3 regions of the Streptomyces sp. NPDC017095 genome follow, and region 2 is predicted to be linked to each of the others. Evidence: riboswitches for the same ligand, from Rfam matches in the RefSeq annotation. Region 2 holds a riboswitch; each other region holds the start of a gene.
The links. Region 2 has a riboswitch for thiamine pyrophosphate ahead of thiC (phosphomethylpyrimidine synthase ThiC). Riboswitches for the same ligand answer to the same signal wherever they lie in the genome.

Region 1: it holds a riboswitch for thiamine pyrophosphate, as region 2 does, so the genes downstream of both, ACH4OA_RS21920 (thiamine ABC transporter substrate binding subunit) here and thiC (phosphomethylpyrimidine synthase ThiC) in region 2, are expected to answer to the same signal.
Region 3: it holds a riboswitch for thiamine pyrophosphate, as region 2 does, so the genes downstream of both, thiO (glycine oxidase ThiO) here and thiC (phosphomethylpyrimidine synthase ThiC) in region 2, are expected to answer to the same signal.

What each region holds. Positions count from the first base shown of each region.
Region 1 is NZ_JBIROU010000010.1:231,907-236,452, forward strand. It holds gene ACH4OA_RS21910 (cytochrome P450) at 1-959, shown strand, start outside; gene rlmN (23S rRNA (adenine(2503)-C(2))-methyltransferase RlmN) at 1,020-2,126, shown strand; TPP riboswitch at 2,150-2,256, shown strand; gene ACH4OA_RS21920 (thiamine ABC transporter substrate binding subunit) at 2,338-3,411, shown strand; gene ACH4OA_RS21925 (iron ABC transporter permease) at 3,450-4,546, shown strand, end outside.
Region 2 is NZ_JBIROU010000003.1:488,211-492,756, forward strand. It holds gene ACH4OA_RS08350 (YibE/F family protein) at 1-1,253, opposite strand, end outside; TPP riboswitch at 1,335-1,512, shown strand; gene thiC (phosphomethylpyrimidine synthase ThiC) at 1,505-3,289, shown strand; gene ACH4OA_RS08360 (hypothetical protein) at 3,442-4,293, opposite strand; gene ACH4OA_RS08365 (metallophosphoesterase) at 4,476-4,546, opposite strand, start outside.
Region 3 is NZ_JBIROU010000011.1:124,581-129,126, forward strand. It holds gene ACH4OA_RS22910 (NAD(P)/FAD-dependent oxidoreductase) at 1-1,178, opposite strand, end outside; gene ACH4OA_RS22915 (hypothetical protein) at 1,211-1,561, opposite strand; TPP riboswitch at 1,615-1,725, shown strand; gene thiO (glycine oxidase ThiO) at 1,723-2,892, shown strand; gene thiS (sulfur carrier protein ThiS) at 2,889-3,101, shown strand; gene ACH4OA_RS22930 (thiazole synthase) at 3,105-3,899, shown strand; gene pknB (Stk1 family PASTA domain-containing Ser/Thr kinase) at 4,039-4,546, shown strand, end outside.

The DNA of each region.
Region 1 (4,546 bases), on a different contig from region 2:
CGCAGACGGCCGGCCTGCAGTACACCGACCCGCCCCGGCACACCCTGCTGCGCCGGGTCGTCGCCCGTGCCTTCACCGGGCCGAGCATGCGGCGGCTGCGCCCGCTCGCCGAGCGCCGGGCCGCCGGACTGCTCGACGGCATGGCGCGCGCCGGCGCACCGGCCGACCTCGTGGCCCATCTGCACGGCCCCTTCCCGATCGCCGTGCTCCGCGACTTCCTCGGCGTGGACGAGTGGGACTGGCAGCGGTGGGCCGCGACCGGCGAGGCCCTGCTGTCGGCGGGCGCCGGCTCGGGGGAGCGGGCCCGGGAGGCCGCCCGGGAGACCCGGGCCCGGATCACGGAACTGCTGCGCCGTCGCCGCGAGGAACCCCGCGACGATCTGGCGGGAGTGCTCGCCCGCGCCGCCGCCACCGGCGAGATCACCGACGACGAGGCGGTCTCCCTGGCGATCGCCGTCCAGGTCAGCGGCGGCCACGCGGTCCGTACCAACAGCGCGGCGATGATGTACGCGCTGCTCACCCACCCCGCGCACCTGGACCGGCTGCGCCGCGCACCGGAGCTGCTGCCCCGGGCCGTGGAGGAACTGTTCCGCTACGTCCCGCACCGCAACGGCGTCGGCATCCCCCGGATCGCCACCGAGGACGTCACGATCGGCGGCCGGCTGATCCGCGCCGGCGACGTGGTCTACAACGCCTACGTCGCCGCCAACCGCGACCCCGCGGTGTTCCCCGGCCCCGACACCCTGGACTTCGACCGGGACCACCCCGCCCACCTGGCCTTCGGCCACGGCCCGCACCACTGCCTGGCCGCCGTCATGGCCCGGATGGAGGCCGAGATCATGATCGGCTCGGTGCTCGCCCGCTTCCCCGGCATCCGCCTGGCCGTACCTCCCGAGGACGTGCCCTTCCACCGCCGGGGCCTGCTCCGGGGCCCGGAGTCCCTGCCGGTGAGATGGTGAGGCACGCCTCCCCGACATCTCTCCGGGACACCCGGGTCGATCTGCGACACTGGTAACGCCATGCCTAAGCCCGGAGAACTCACTTTCGTCGCCCCGCGCGGAGCCAAGAAGCCGCCGCGGCATCTCGCCGATCTCACGCCCGCCGAGCGCAAGGACGCGGTGGCCGAGGTCGGGGAGAAGCCGTTCCGCGCCAAGCAGCTCGCGCAGCACTACTTCGCGCGGTACGCGCACGACCCCGAGCAGTGGACCGACATCCCCGCCGGTTCGCGCGCCAAGCTGCAGGAAGCGCTGTTCCCGGAGCTGATGACCGTCGTCCGGCATCTGTCCACCGACCAGGGGACCACGCGCAAGACGCTGTGGCGGCTGTTCGACGGCACCCTGGTGGAGTCCGTGCTGATGCGGTACCCGGACCGGGTGACCATGTGCATCAGCTCGCAGGCCGGCTGCGGGATGAACTGCCCGTTCTGCGCCACCGGCCAGGCGGGTCTCGACCGGAACCTGTCCACCGCCGAGATCGTCCACCAGATCGTGGACGGCATGCGGGCGCTGCGCGACGGCGAGGTGCCGGGCGGTCCGGCGCGGCTGTCCAACATCGTCTTCATGGGGATGGGCGAGCCGCTCGCCAACTACAAGCGGGTCGTGGGTGCCATCCGGGCGCTCACCGACCCGGCCCCGGACGGGCTCGGCCTCTCCCAGCGCGGGATCACCGTCTCCACCGTGGGCCTGGTGCCGGCCATCCACCGGTTCGCCGACGAGGACTTCAAGTGCCGGCTGGCGATCTCCCTGCACGCCCCCGACGACGAGCTGCGCGACACCCTCGTCCCGGTGAACACCCGCTGGAAGGTCCGCGAGGTGCTGGACGCCGGGTTCGAGTACGCCGCGAAGAGCGGACGCCGGCTGTCGATCGAGTACGCGCTGATCCGCGACATCAACGACCAGGCCTGGCGCGGCGACCGGCTCGGCCGGCTGCTCAAGGGCAGGCCCGTGCACGTCAACCTGATCCCGCTGAACCCGACGCCGGGCTCCCAGTGGACCGCGTCGCGGCCGGCGGACGAGAAGGCGTTCGTGGAGGCCATCGCCGCGCACGGGGTGCCGGTCACCATCCGGGACACCCGCGGTCAGGAGATCGACGGAGCCTGTGGTCAGCTCGCGGCCACCGAACGGTAATCTGACCACGTCCACATATCTTCATATTCCGACAGGGGAGCGCCACAGCGCTGAGAGTGCGGCACCGGGCCGCAGACCCTCTGAACCTCGCCCAGGTCATTCTGGGTAGGAAGTTCGGTCACCACTCAAGCTGTTGCGCCCTGTCCGGGTCTCCGCGGAGCCCCGGACAGGGCCGCGTCTCTTCCTGGCCCACTCCAGGAGGACACTTCACGTGCACACCAAGACCCTCGTGGCCGCGGCGGCCGGTCTCGGCCTGCTGGCCCTCTCCGGGTGCGGGTCGTCGGACACCGGGGACTCCGCCCGCGCCAAGACCGTCACCCTGGTCAGCCACGACTCCTGGGCCGTCTCCAAAAGCGTCGTCAAGGACTTCGAGAAGCGGTCCGGGTACAAGCTGCGGGTCCTCAAGGACGGCGACGCCGGACAGGCCGTCAACAAGGCGATCCTGACCAAGGGCAACCCGCAGGGCGACGTCTTCTTCGGCGTCGACAACACCCTGCTCTCCCGGGCCCTGGACAACGGCCTGTTCCAGCCGTACGAGGCGAAGGGCTCCGCCGCGATCCCGCCCGCGGACCGCGCCGGCCAGGCCGGGCACCGCGTCACGCCCGTCGACACCGGCGACATCTGCGTCAACTACGACAAGGCCTACTTCAGCGAGCACAAGCTGACCCCGCCGCGGACCTTCGCCGACCTCGCCGCGCCCCGGTACAAGGACCTCCTCGTCACCGAGAACGCGGCCACCTCCTCGCCCGGCCTCGGCTTCCTGCTCGGCAGCGCCGCCGCGTTCGGCGACGACGGCTGGGAGGGGTACTGGAAGAAGCTCGAGGCCAACGGCGTCAAGGTCGTCGACGGCTGGGAGCAGGCCTACTACCAGGAGTTCTCCGGTTCCTCCGAGGGCAGGAAGGCCGGCGGCGACCGGCCGCTCGTCGTGTCGTACGCCTCCTCCCCGCCCGCCGAGGTGATCTACGCCAAGAAGCGGCCCGCAACCGCCCCGACCGGCGTGGCGTACGGCACCTGCTTCCGGCAGACCGAGTACGCCGGGCTGCTGGCCGGCGCCCGCAACCCCGAGGGCGGCAAGGCGCTCCTCGACTTCCTGCTCACCAGGCAGTTCCAGGAGGACATGCCGCTGAACATGTTCGTCTACCCGGTGGTGAAGGGCGCGAAGGTGCCGGCCGAGTTCACGCGGTACGGTCCGGCGGCGAAGGACCCGCGGACCCTGGCCCCCGGGAAGATCGCCGCCAACCGCGACCAGTGGGTCAAGTCGTGGACCTCGCTCGTACTGAAGTAGCCCGGACCCGGCGCGGGAGCGCGGCGCGGCTGGGGCTGATGGCCCTGCCCGTCGCGTTCTTCGCCGTGTTCTTCGCCTGGCCGGTCGCCGCGATCGTCGCGCGCGGGCTGAAGACGGACGGCACCTGGCACCTCGGCCGGATCGCGGACGTCGTCACCCAGCCGGACCTGCGGCAGGTGCTGTGGTTCACCACCTGGCAGGCGCTCGCCTCCACCGCGCTCACCCTGCTGCTCGCGCTGCCCGCCGCCTATGTCTTCGCCCGCCTCGACTTCCCCGGCCGGCACCTGCTGCGGGCCGTCGTCACGGTCCCGTTCGTGCTGCCCACCGTCGTCGCCGGCAGCGCCTTCCTGGCGCTGGTCGGCCGGGGCGGCCTGCTGGACGAGCTGTGGGGGGTACGGCTGGACACCACGGTGTGGGCGATCCTGCTGGCCCACGTCTTCTTCAACTACGCGGTCGTCGTCCGCACGGTCGGCGGCCTGTGGGCGCAGCTCGATCCCCGGCAGGAGGAGGCCGCGCGGATGCTGGGCGCCTCCCCGCTGACGGCCTGGCGCAAGGTCACGCTGCCCGCGCTCGGGCCCGCCGTGGCCGCCGCCGCCCTGATGGTGTTCCTGTTCACCTTCACCTCCTTCGGAGTGGTGCAGATCCTCGGCGGTCCCGCCTTCTCCACCATCGAGGTGGAGATCTACCGGCAGACCTCCGAGACCTTCGACCTGGCCACGGCCGCCGTCCTCACCCTGGTGCAGTTCGCCGCCGTCGGCGCGATCCTCGCCGTGCACGCCTGGACGGTACGGCGGCGGGAGAGCGCGCTGCGCCTGGTCGACGCCGCGACGACCGCCCGCCGGCCGCGCGGGACCGGACAGCGCGCGCTGCTCGCCGGCGTCCTGGCCGGCATCGCCCTGCTGCTGGTGCTGCCGCTCGGCGTCCTCGTCCGGCGCTCCCTGGACGCCCCCGGCCTCGGCTACTACCGGGCGCTGACGGATCCCGACGGCGGTACGTTCCTGGTGGCGCCGGTGCACGCGGTGTGGACCTCGCTGGAGTACGCCGCGGCCGCCACCGCCATCGCCATGGTGATCGGCACCCTCGCCGCCGCCGCGCTGGCCCGCCGGGACGCCGGACGGCTGGTGCGGGGCTTCGA
Region 2 (4,546 bases):
GCGCCGGCGTAGGCGAGCACCAGGGTGTTGACCACGGACGCGATGTGGTCACGGCCGATCCGGATGCCCGCCCGGTACAGCCCGCGCCAGCCCATCGACGGGTTCGCCTCGTGCAGTTCCCAGACGGCCGAGGTCTGGGTGACCGTCACATCGTCCAGGACGCCGAGCGAACCGATGATGACACCGGCCAGCAGCAGGCCGCTCATGTCGATCGACGGGTACAGACCGTGGATCAGACCGGTGCTGTCGTCCGTGTTGCCGGTCAGCGCCGCCCAGCCGATGAAGAGCGAGCCGAGCCCGCCGATCAGCGACAGCGAGATCAGCGTGCCGAGCACCGCCACCGACGTACGGGCCGACAGGCCATGGCACATGTACAGGGCGATCAGCATGATGGCGCTCGACCCGACCACGGCCACCAGCAGCGGGTCCCCGCCCTGGAGGATCGCCGGCAGGATGAACAGCGTCAGCACCAGGAAGCTGACGGCCAGCGCGACCAGGGCCATGACACCGCGCAGCCGGCCCACCACGACCACGGCCACCGCGAAGACACCCGCGAGCAGGGCCATGGGGAACGTCCGGTTCACATCGGTCACCGCGTACTGCAGGTTCTTCGGGGCCGAGGGCTCGTAGGCGACCACGACCTTCTCGCCCTGGTGGAGCTGGCGCGGCTGGTCCGGCTGCACGATCTCGGTGAACGTACGGCCCTTGTCCTTGCCGGTGTCCACCCGGATGGTCGCCTTCTTGCAGGTCCCGTCGGCCTGCTGCTGCGCCGAACTGCCCTCGGCGGTGGACGTGTCGCCGGTCGGCGGGACACCGGAGGCATTCGCCGCCGTGCAGCTCAGTTCGGTGACCCGGGTGACCGTGGCCTGCTGGGTCTGCCGGTCGAAGCCGACGCCGGTGCGCTTGTGGGACGGGGCGTCTCCGGGCCAGAGCACCACGAGTCCGACCAGCACCGCCGCGGTGAAGGGCACCAGGATCGCCGCGATCACCTTGCGCAGGTGCTGGGAGACCGGGGCCGCAGGACCGTGGCTGTGGCTGTGCCCGTGCGAGTGACCGTGCGCACGACCGGCTTCACGGCCGTCGACGGGGGCTCCATGGCCCCCGGCGAAGACGTCACGGCCCCCGTCAAAGGCTTCACCGCCGCCTTCCCCGGCTGCACGGCCGCCCTCCGGGGTTCCGTGGCCGGGGCCGGCGCCCCCTTCCGAGCCGTCTTGACGGCGCGGCCCGGGCGGCTGGTGCGGGTACTGCTCCATCCTGGTCACCGCCAGATCATCCCAAGAACGGGTGGGGGCCCACTGTTCAGCGCGCCACACATGACGCTAGCGTGGAGGCACCTTTGCACACGCGGGAGCTCGGAGCACCGGGCTGAGAGGGCGCTGACCTCCGTAGACGCGATGTTTCACGTGGAACGAGCGATGGTCCACGGGGAATGTCGGCAGACGGGAACCGCTGCGTCGACCGCCGAACCTGTTACCGGGTAATGCCGGCGTAGGGAGTAGGTCTCATGACCAACAAGGACGCACGCACGCCTGCCTCCGTCCAGGACGAGAAGTCCCCGGAGGCCGGGAAGTCCATCGGCTGGCACAAGGCGTATGTCGAAGGCTCGCGCCCCGACCTGCGCGTACCGGTCCGTCAGGTGCATCTCACCAACGGGCAGTCGGTCACGCTGTACGACACCTCGGGCCCGTACACCGATCCACTCGTCGACACGGACGTCCGCAGGGGGCTGTCACCGGTGCGGGAGAACTGGATCATCGCCCGTGGCGACACCGAGGAGTACGCGGGCCGTCCGGTCCGTCCCGAGGACGACGGGATCAAGCACACCTCGCCGCGCGGCGGACTGCGGAACCTGGACGCGGTCTTCCCCGGACGTCCCCGGCAGCCTCGGCGGGGCCGCGACGGCCAGGCGGTCACGCAGCTCGCGTACGCCCGCCGGGGCGACATCACGCCGGAGATGGAGTTCGTGGCCCTCCGGGAGAACGTCTCTCCCGAGGTGGTCCGCGAGGAGATCGCGGCGGGCCGGGCGGTGCTGCCGGCCAACGTCAACCATCCGGAGATCGAGCCGATGATCATCGGCAAGCGGTTCCTGGTGAAGGTCAACGCCAACATCGGCAACTCCGCCGTGACGTCCTCCATCGAAGAGGAGGTCGACAAGATGACCTGGGCGACCCGCTGGGGCGCCGACACGGTCATGGATCTGTCCACCGGGCGCAATATCCACACCACCCGCGAGTGGGTGCTGCGCAACTCCCCCGTCCCCATCGGCACGGTGCCGCTCTATCAGGCCCTGGAGAAGGTCGACGGCAGGGCCGAGGAGCTGACCTGGGAGATCTACAAGGACACCGTCATCGAGCAGGCCGAGCAGGGCGTGGACTACATGACCGTCCACGCGGGCGTCCGGCTCGCGTACGTCCCCCTCACCGCCAACCGCAAGACCGGGATCGTCTCGCGCGGCGGCTCGATCATGGCCGCGTGGTGCCTGGCGCACCACAAGGAGTCGTTCCTGTACGAGAACTTCGAGGAGCTGTGCGAGATCCTCGCCGCCTACGATGTCACCTACTCGCTGGGCGACGGACTGCGGCCGGGGTCGATCGCGGACGCCAACGACGAGGCGCAGTTCGCCGAGTTGCGGACGCTCGGGGAACTCAACCGGATCGCCAAACGGTTCCACGTACAGACGATGATCGAGGGCCCCGGGCACGTCCCGATGCACAAGATCAAGGAGAACATCGACCTCCAGCAGGAGATCTGCGATGAAGCTCCGTTCTATACGCTCGGCCCGCTGACCACCGACGTCGCGCCGGCGTACGACCACATCACCTCCGGTATCGGTGCCGCGATGATCGCCTGGTGGGGCACGGCGATGCTCTGCTACGTCACGCCCAAGGAGCACCTGGGCCTGCCCAACCGGGACGACGTCAAGACCGGTGTCATCACCTACAAGATCGCCGCGCACGCGGCGGACCTCGCCAAGGGGCACCCCGGTGCCCAGGAGTGGGACGACGCCCTGTCCGACGCCCGCTTCGAGTTCCGGTGGGAGGACCAGTTCAACCTCGCCCTGGACCCCGACACGGCACGTGAGTTCCACGACGAGACCCTGCCGGCCGAGCCCGCCAAGACGGCCCACTTCTGCTCCATGTGCGGTCCGAAGTTCTGCAGCATGAAGATCTCGCAGGACATCCGGCGTGAGCACGGGGGCAGCCGGACCGAGATCGAGGAGGGCATGGCGCAGAAGTCGAAGGAGTTCGCGGCCTCCGGCAACCGGGTGTATCTGCCCATCGCCGACTGACCCGCGGCCTTCCGGACGCTGAGCTACCCGGGGCGGCGCGGCGGCCGCCCCGGAGGGCGTTCTCCTGGAGACCGTCTCCCGCGCCACAGGCCCCTCGGGCTCCTGGTGGGACGGCCGTGCGCCGCGGTCTCCTGGCCGGGTGGGCGGTCGGGTCACTCGGGCCGGTGCTCCGGGCCGCCGAAGTCCGGGCTCGTGTAATCGGGGCTGGTGTAGCCGGGGCGGTCGGACCCGGTGCCGTCGGCGGGGCTGCTGAAGCCGGGCCGGCCGTAGCCCAGTCGCGGCATGCGGCCGGTCGGTGCGGGCGGCGCCGGGTGGTGTGCGGCGGGACCGGCCCCGGCCAGCGCCTCCCGGAGGAAGGGCAGGATGCCGCGCTCCAGCAGGGCGTCCCGCCAGGCCTCTCTGGCTCTGGCCAGCTCCTCGTGTGCCGTGTCCCGGGCCCGGGCGTCCGCCGGGGCGCGGTTGCGCAGCGCGGCGAGCAGCAGTCCGACGGCGGCGACCAGGATCGTCACCGCGGTGAGGGCACCGAACACCCAGCCGGTGGTGAGCAGGGTCCGGGCGAGGGCCTGCCCGGGGTCCAGCACCTTCAGGATGTAGCCGACGAGCAGGAAGATGACCGCCGCCGTCCCGGAGAGCAGCGGCGCCAGGACCGCGATCACCGCGACGGCGCCCGCGCCGGTGCTCCCGGCGGCTTCACCGAGGGCGGTGGAGAGGTCGGTGCCGGGCGAACCAGGGGCGGGGACGGCGGTGGCGGACGGAACGGACAGCGCCGGCTGGCGCAGCGCGTCGCGGAGTCCGACGTAGCGCTGGTATTCGGCCGCCGCGGCTGCCGTGATCAGGGCCGAGGCGTCGAGCGCCATGGTGCGCAGTTGTCCGGCGTCGAACCGGTCTCCGACAGCGGCCAGTTCCGGCCGGTGCGGAGCGGAGCGCAGCGCCTCGCCGAGGAGCCGCTCGAACTCCTGGTGGTCCTCGCTCCGCAGGTGCTGCGGAAGGCTGTTCATGTGCATCCCCCGATGCTCCGTAGGGCTGGGACCCGCACGGTGACGGGCCCGTCGGGCAGAAACGGAGGGGAGCCTGCTACGGGTAAGGCGATGGTAGAGCCGGGACGGCGCGCGGTGACAGGGGATTGCCGGAAATTGCCGTCCGGCCTGCGCGGACGCGACCGGCGGGCGGTGCGCCTGAGGACCGGTCAGTTCTCCAAGGGAAGCTCTTGGACCAGCAGCTTTCCGGCCATGGTCACTCCGCCGTCCATGGCGATGG
Region 3 (4,546 bases), on a different contig from region 2:
TCCATGGCGCGGCCGGCCTCGATCAGCCGGCGGCCCTGGGCGAGATCCCGGGGCCGGCCCACGGCCAGCAGGGCGACCAGGCGGCCCGCGCGCAGCCAGCAGACCGTCCAGGACGGGCCGGCCGGGTCGCCGCGCCACACCAGGCGGTCGGCCGCGGCGTGGTGCCCGGCGTACTGCACGAACCGGCCGAACTGCTCCGACCAGAAGTACGGCACCGGGTCGTAGACCGCGGGGGTCTCGCCGAGGATGTTCGCGGCGACCGTGCGCGGGCCCTGAAGGGCGTTGTCCCAGTGGTGGACGAGGAGCCGTTCGCCGTAGCGGGCCGACGGGAAGGACGCGCAGTCGCCCACGGCGTACACGTCCGGCAGCGAGCTGCGCAGCCGGTCGTCGGTGAGGACCTCGCCGTGCGCGCCCAGGGCGACGCCGGAGCCGGCCAGCCAGGCGGTGGCGGGACGGGCGCCGATGCCGACGACGACGGCGCCCGCGGGCAGCCGGGTGCCGTCGGCGAGCACCACCGCGCCGGGCTCGACCCGCGCCACGCGCGCGCCGGTGCGCAGTGCGACGCCCGCGTCGGCGTACCAGGCGGCCATGGGCGCGGCGGCCTCGGCGGGCAGGGCGCCGGCCAGCGGCCGGCCGGCGGCCTCCACGACGGTCACCGCGCAGCCGGCCTCGCGGGCGGCGGTGGCGAACTCGGCGCCGATCCAGCCGGCGCCCACGACGACGACGTCGTGCTGCCGGGCCAGCACGGGCCGCAGCCGGCCGGCGTCGTCCAGGGTGCGCAGCAGGTGCACGCCGGGCACGCCCTCGGTGCCGGGCAGCGTGACCGGTTCGGCGCCGGTGGCGAGGACCAGGACGTCGTAGGGCACCGGGCCCGCCTCGGTGTCCAGCTCGCGTGCGTCCGCCCGCAGGCCGCGCACCGCGCAGCCGAGCCGCAGTTCGACCCCGAGGGACTCGAAGTCGACGTCGAAGGCGGAGTCCTCGGCCTTGCCGAGCAGGACCGCCTTGGACAGCGGCGGCCGGTCGTAGGGCTGGTGGGGTTCGGCGCCGATGACGGTCACCCGGCCCCGGAAGCCCTGTTCCCGCAGGGCCACGGCGGTCTGCACCCCGGCCATGCCCGCGCCGACGACGACCACGCGCGGCCCCGGTGACGTGCCCTCTTGTGCTGTCTGCTCGCTCACCCGGTCACCTTAGACACATGACGGAACGTCAGTCAGCGGGCGTGCTCGGTGACCTGGTCCACAACGCTCGTGCCGGCGCCCGGACCGGACTCCCACTCCCAGGTCTCCGTCAGCCGCAGCCGCCCGTCCGGCAGCTCCCCGACCGTGGACACGCAGTGCCCGGAGGCGGTCGTCCCGTCGGTCCTGAGCTGCACGTACCGGAAGTCCAGCCGGTCGCCCTCGCGGGTGCCGACCAGATGGCCGCGCACCACGTCGCCGCCCGCGTACTCGGCCCAGACGGCGCCGTCCCGCTCGTGGTACGCGAACCGGGTGGCGGTGCCCACCTGGCCCGGGTCCTGGTCCGACACGGGGGCGAAGGCGAGTCCGTCGAGCGACCGGGCCATGGAACGGGGCTCCCTTACGGGTGAGGAGGGGTGCGGGCTAGGGTGGCCACCGTACAAGCACTCGCGGGAGCCCGGACGACCGGGCTGAGAGGGAGGCTCGCGGCCTCCGACCGTACGAACCTGATCCGGGTCATGCCGGCGAAGGGAGGGGCTCACCGCCCATGTCGTCACGTACGTCCGACGTCCTCGTCATCGGGGGCGGAATCATCGGCCTGGTCACGGCCTGGCGCGCGGCGCAGCGCGGGCTCGCCACAGCCGTCGTGGACCCCGCGCCCGGGGGCGGCGCCGCGCAGGTGGCGGCCGGGATGCTGGCCGCGGTCACCGAGCTGCACTACGGCGAGGAGACACTGCTCGGGCTGAACCTGGAGTCGGCCCGCCGCTATCCGGAGTTCGCCGCCGAGCTGACCGCGCTGACCGGCCAGGACCTCGGCTACCGGCGCTGCGGCACCCTCGCCGTGGCGCTGGACGCCGACGACCGGGCCCACCTGCGCGAACTGCACGCGCTCCAGCAGCGCTGCGGTCTGGCGGCGCAGTGGCTGTCCGGGCGGGAGTGCCGGCGCCTGGAACCGATGCTGGCGCCCGGGGTGCGCGGCGGGCTGCGGGTCGACGGCGACCACCAGATCGACCCGCGCCGGCTGGCCGCGGCCCTGGTCGCCGCGTGCGAGCGGACCGGTGTGGTGTTCCACCGCGACCGGGCGGAGCGCCTGGACGTGGTCGCGGACCGGGCCGCCGGCGTCACCACGGCGGACGGCACCGGGCTGCGCGCGGAGCAGGTGGTGCTCGCCGCCGGCAGCCTGAGCGGCCGCCTCGCGGGCGTGCCGCGGGAGCTGTCGCCGCCGGTCCGGCCGGTCAAGGGGCAGGTGCTGCGGCTGACCGTGCCGCCCCGGTACGCGCCGTTCCTGAGCCGGACCGTACGGGCCGTGGTGCGCGGCGGCCACGTCTATCTGGTGCCCCGGGAGAACGGCGAGCTGGTCGTCGGCGCCACCAGCGAGGAGCTGGGCTGGGACACGACGGTCACGGCCGGCGGCGTGTACGAGCTGCTGCGCGACGCCCACGAGCTGGTGCCCGGCATCACCGAGCTGCCGCTCACCGAGACCCGGGCCGGACTGCGCCCCGGCTCCCCCGACAACGCGCCGCTGCTCGGCCCGTCCGGCCTGGCCGGGCTGCTGCTGGCCACCGGTCACCACCGCAACGGGGTGCTGCTCACGCCGGTCACCGGGGACGTCCTGGCGCACACCCTGACCACCGGCGAACTCCCCGAAGAGGCACGTCCCTTCACTCCCCGGCGCTTCGGTGCCGCCCGCCCGGAACAGCAGGAGCAGCCCGTATGAGCACCTCCGTGACCATCTCCGTCAACGGCGAACCCCGCCGTGTCGCGCCGGGCACCGCACTGGACGCCCTGGTGCGCACGCTCACCGCGGCGCCGCGCGGGGTGGCCGCCGCCGTCAACGAGACCGTCGTCCCGCGGGCGCGGTGGGCGGCGACCGCGCTCGCCGAGGGCGACCGCGTCGAGGTCCTCACCGCCGTACAGGGAGGCTGAGCCATGGCCGACGATCCGCTGGTCCTCGGTGACCTGGCCTTCTCCTCCCGGCTGATCATGGGCACGGGCGGGGCGCCCAGCCTGGAGGTGCTGGAACGGGCGCTGGTCGCCTCCGGCACGGAGCTGACGACCGTCGCGATGCGGCGGGTGGACCCTTCCGTGCACGGCTCGGTGCTCTCGGTGCTGGAACGGCTCGGCATCCGGGTGCTGCCGAACACGGCGGGCTGTTTCACGGCCGGCGAGGCCGTGCTGACCGCCCGGCTGGCCCGGGAGGCGCTCGGCACGGACCTGGTGAAGCTGGAGGTGATCGCCGACGAGCGGACGCTGCTGCCCGATCCGGTGGAGACGCTGGAGGCGGCGGAGACGCTGGTCGACGACGGGTTCACGGTGCTGCCGTACACCAACGACGATCCGGTGCTCGCGCGCCGGCTGGAGGACGCCGGGTGCGCCGCCGTCATGCCGCTCGGCTCGCCGATCGGCTCCGGGCTCGGCATCCGCAATCCGCACAACTTCCAGCTCATCGTGGAGCACGCGCGCGTGCCGGTGATCCTGGACGCGGGGGCCGGCACGGCGTCCGACGCGGCGCTGGCCATGGAGCTGGGCTGCGCGGGGGTGATGCTGGCGTCGGCGGTGACGCGGGCGCAGGAGCCGGAGCGGATGGCCGCGGCGATGCGGCACGCGGTGGAGGGGGGCCGGCTGGCCCGGCTGGCGGGGCGGATCCCGCGGCGCTACCTCGCGGAGGCGTCCTCCCCGGCGGAGGGTCTGGCCCGGCTGGACCCGGAGCGGCCGGCGTTCTGACGGCGCCCGCCCGCGCGGTCCCGGAGCCCGCCGTGTGACCCTCGTCCCGCGTGCCGCTCGTCACAGGTCGGCCGCAGTGCCGCCGCGGGGGCGGCCGGCGGGGCGGGGGCGCGGGCGGTGCCTCGTAGACTCGCCTCTCGTGGATACGACCCTTCAGGACCCCTTGGTCGGGCAGGTGCTCGACGGCCGCTACCGCGTCGACGCGCGGATCGCGGCGGGCGGGATGGCCACGGTCTACCGGGCCCTGGACACCCGTCTGGACCGTGTGCTCGCGCTGAAGGTGATGCACCCGGCGCTCGCGGCCGACGGGTCGTTCGTGGAGCGGTTCATCCGGGAGGCCAAGTCGGTCGCCCGGCTCGACCACCCGAACGTGGTGCAGGTCTTCGACCAGGGCACCGACGGGTCGTACGTCTACCTGGCGATGGAGTACATCGCCGGCTGCACGCTGCGGGACGTGCTGCGCGAGCGCGGCGCCGTGCAGCCGCGGGCCGCGCTGGACATCCTGGAGCCGGTGCTCGCCGCGCTCGGTGCCGCGCACCGGGCCGGGTTCGTGCACCGCGACATGAAGCCCGAGAACGTGCTGATAGCCGACGACGGCCGGGTGAAGGTGGCCGACTTCGGGCTGGTGCGCTCCGTGGACACGGTGA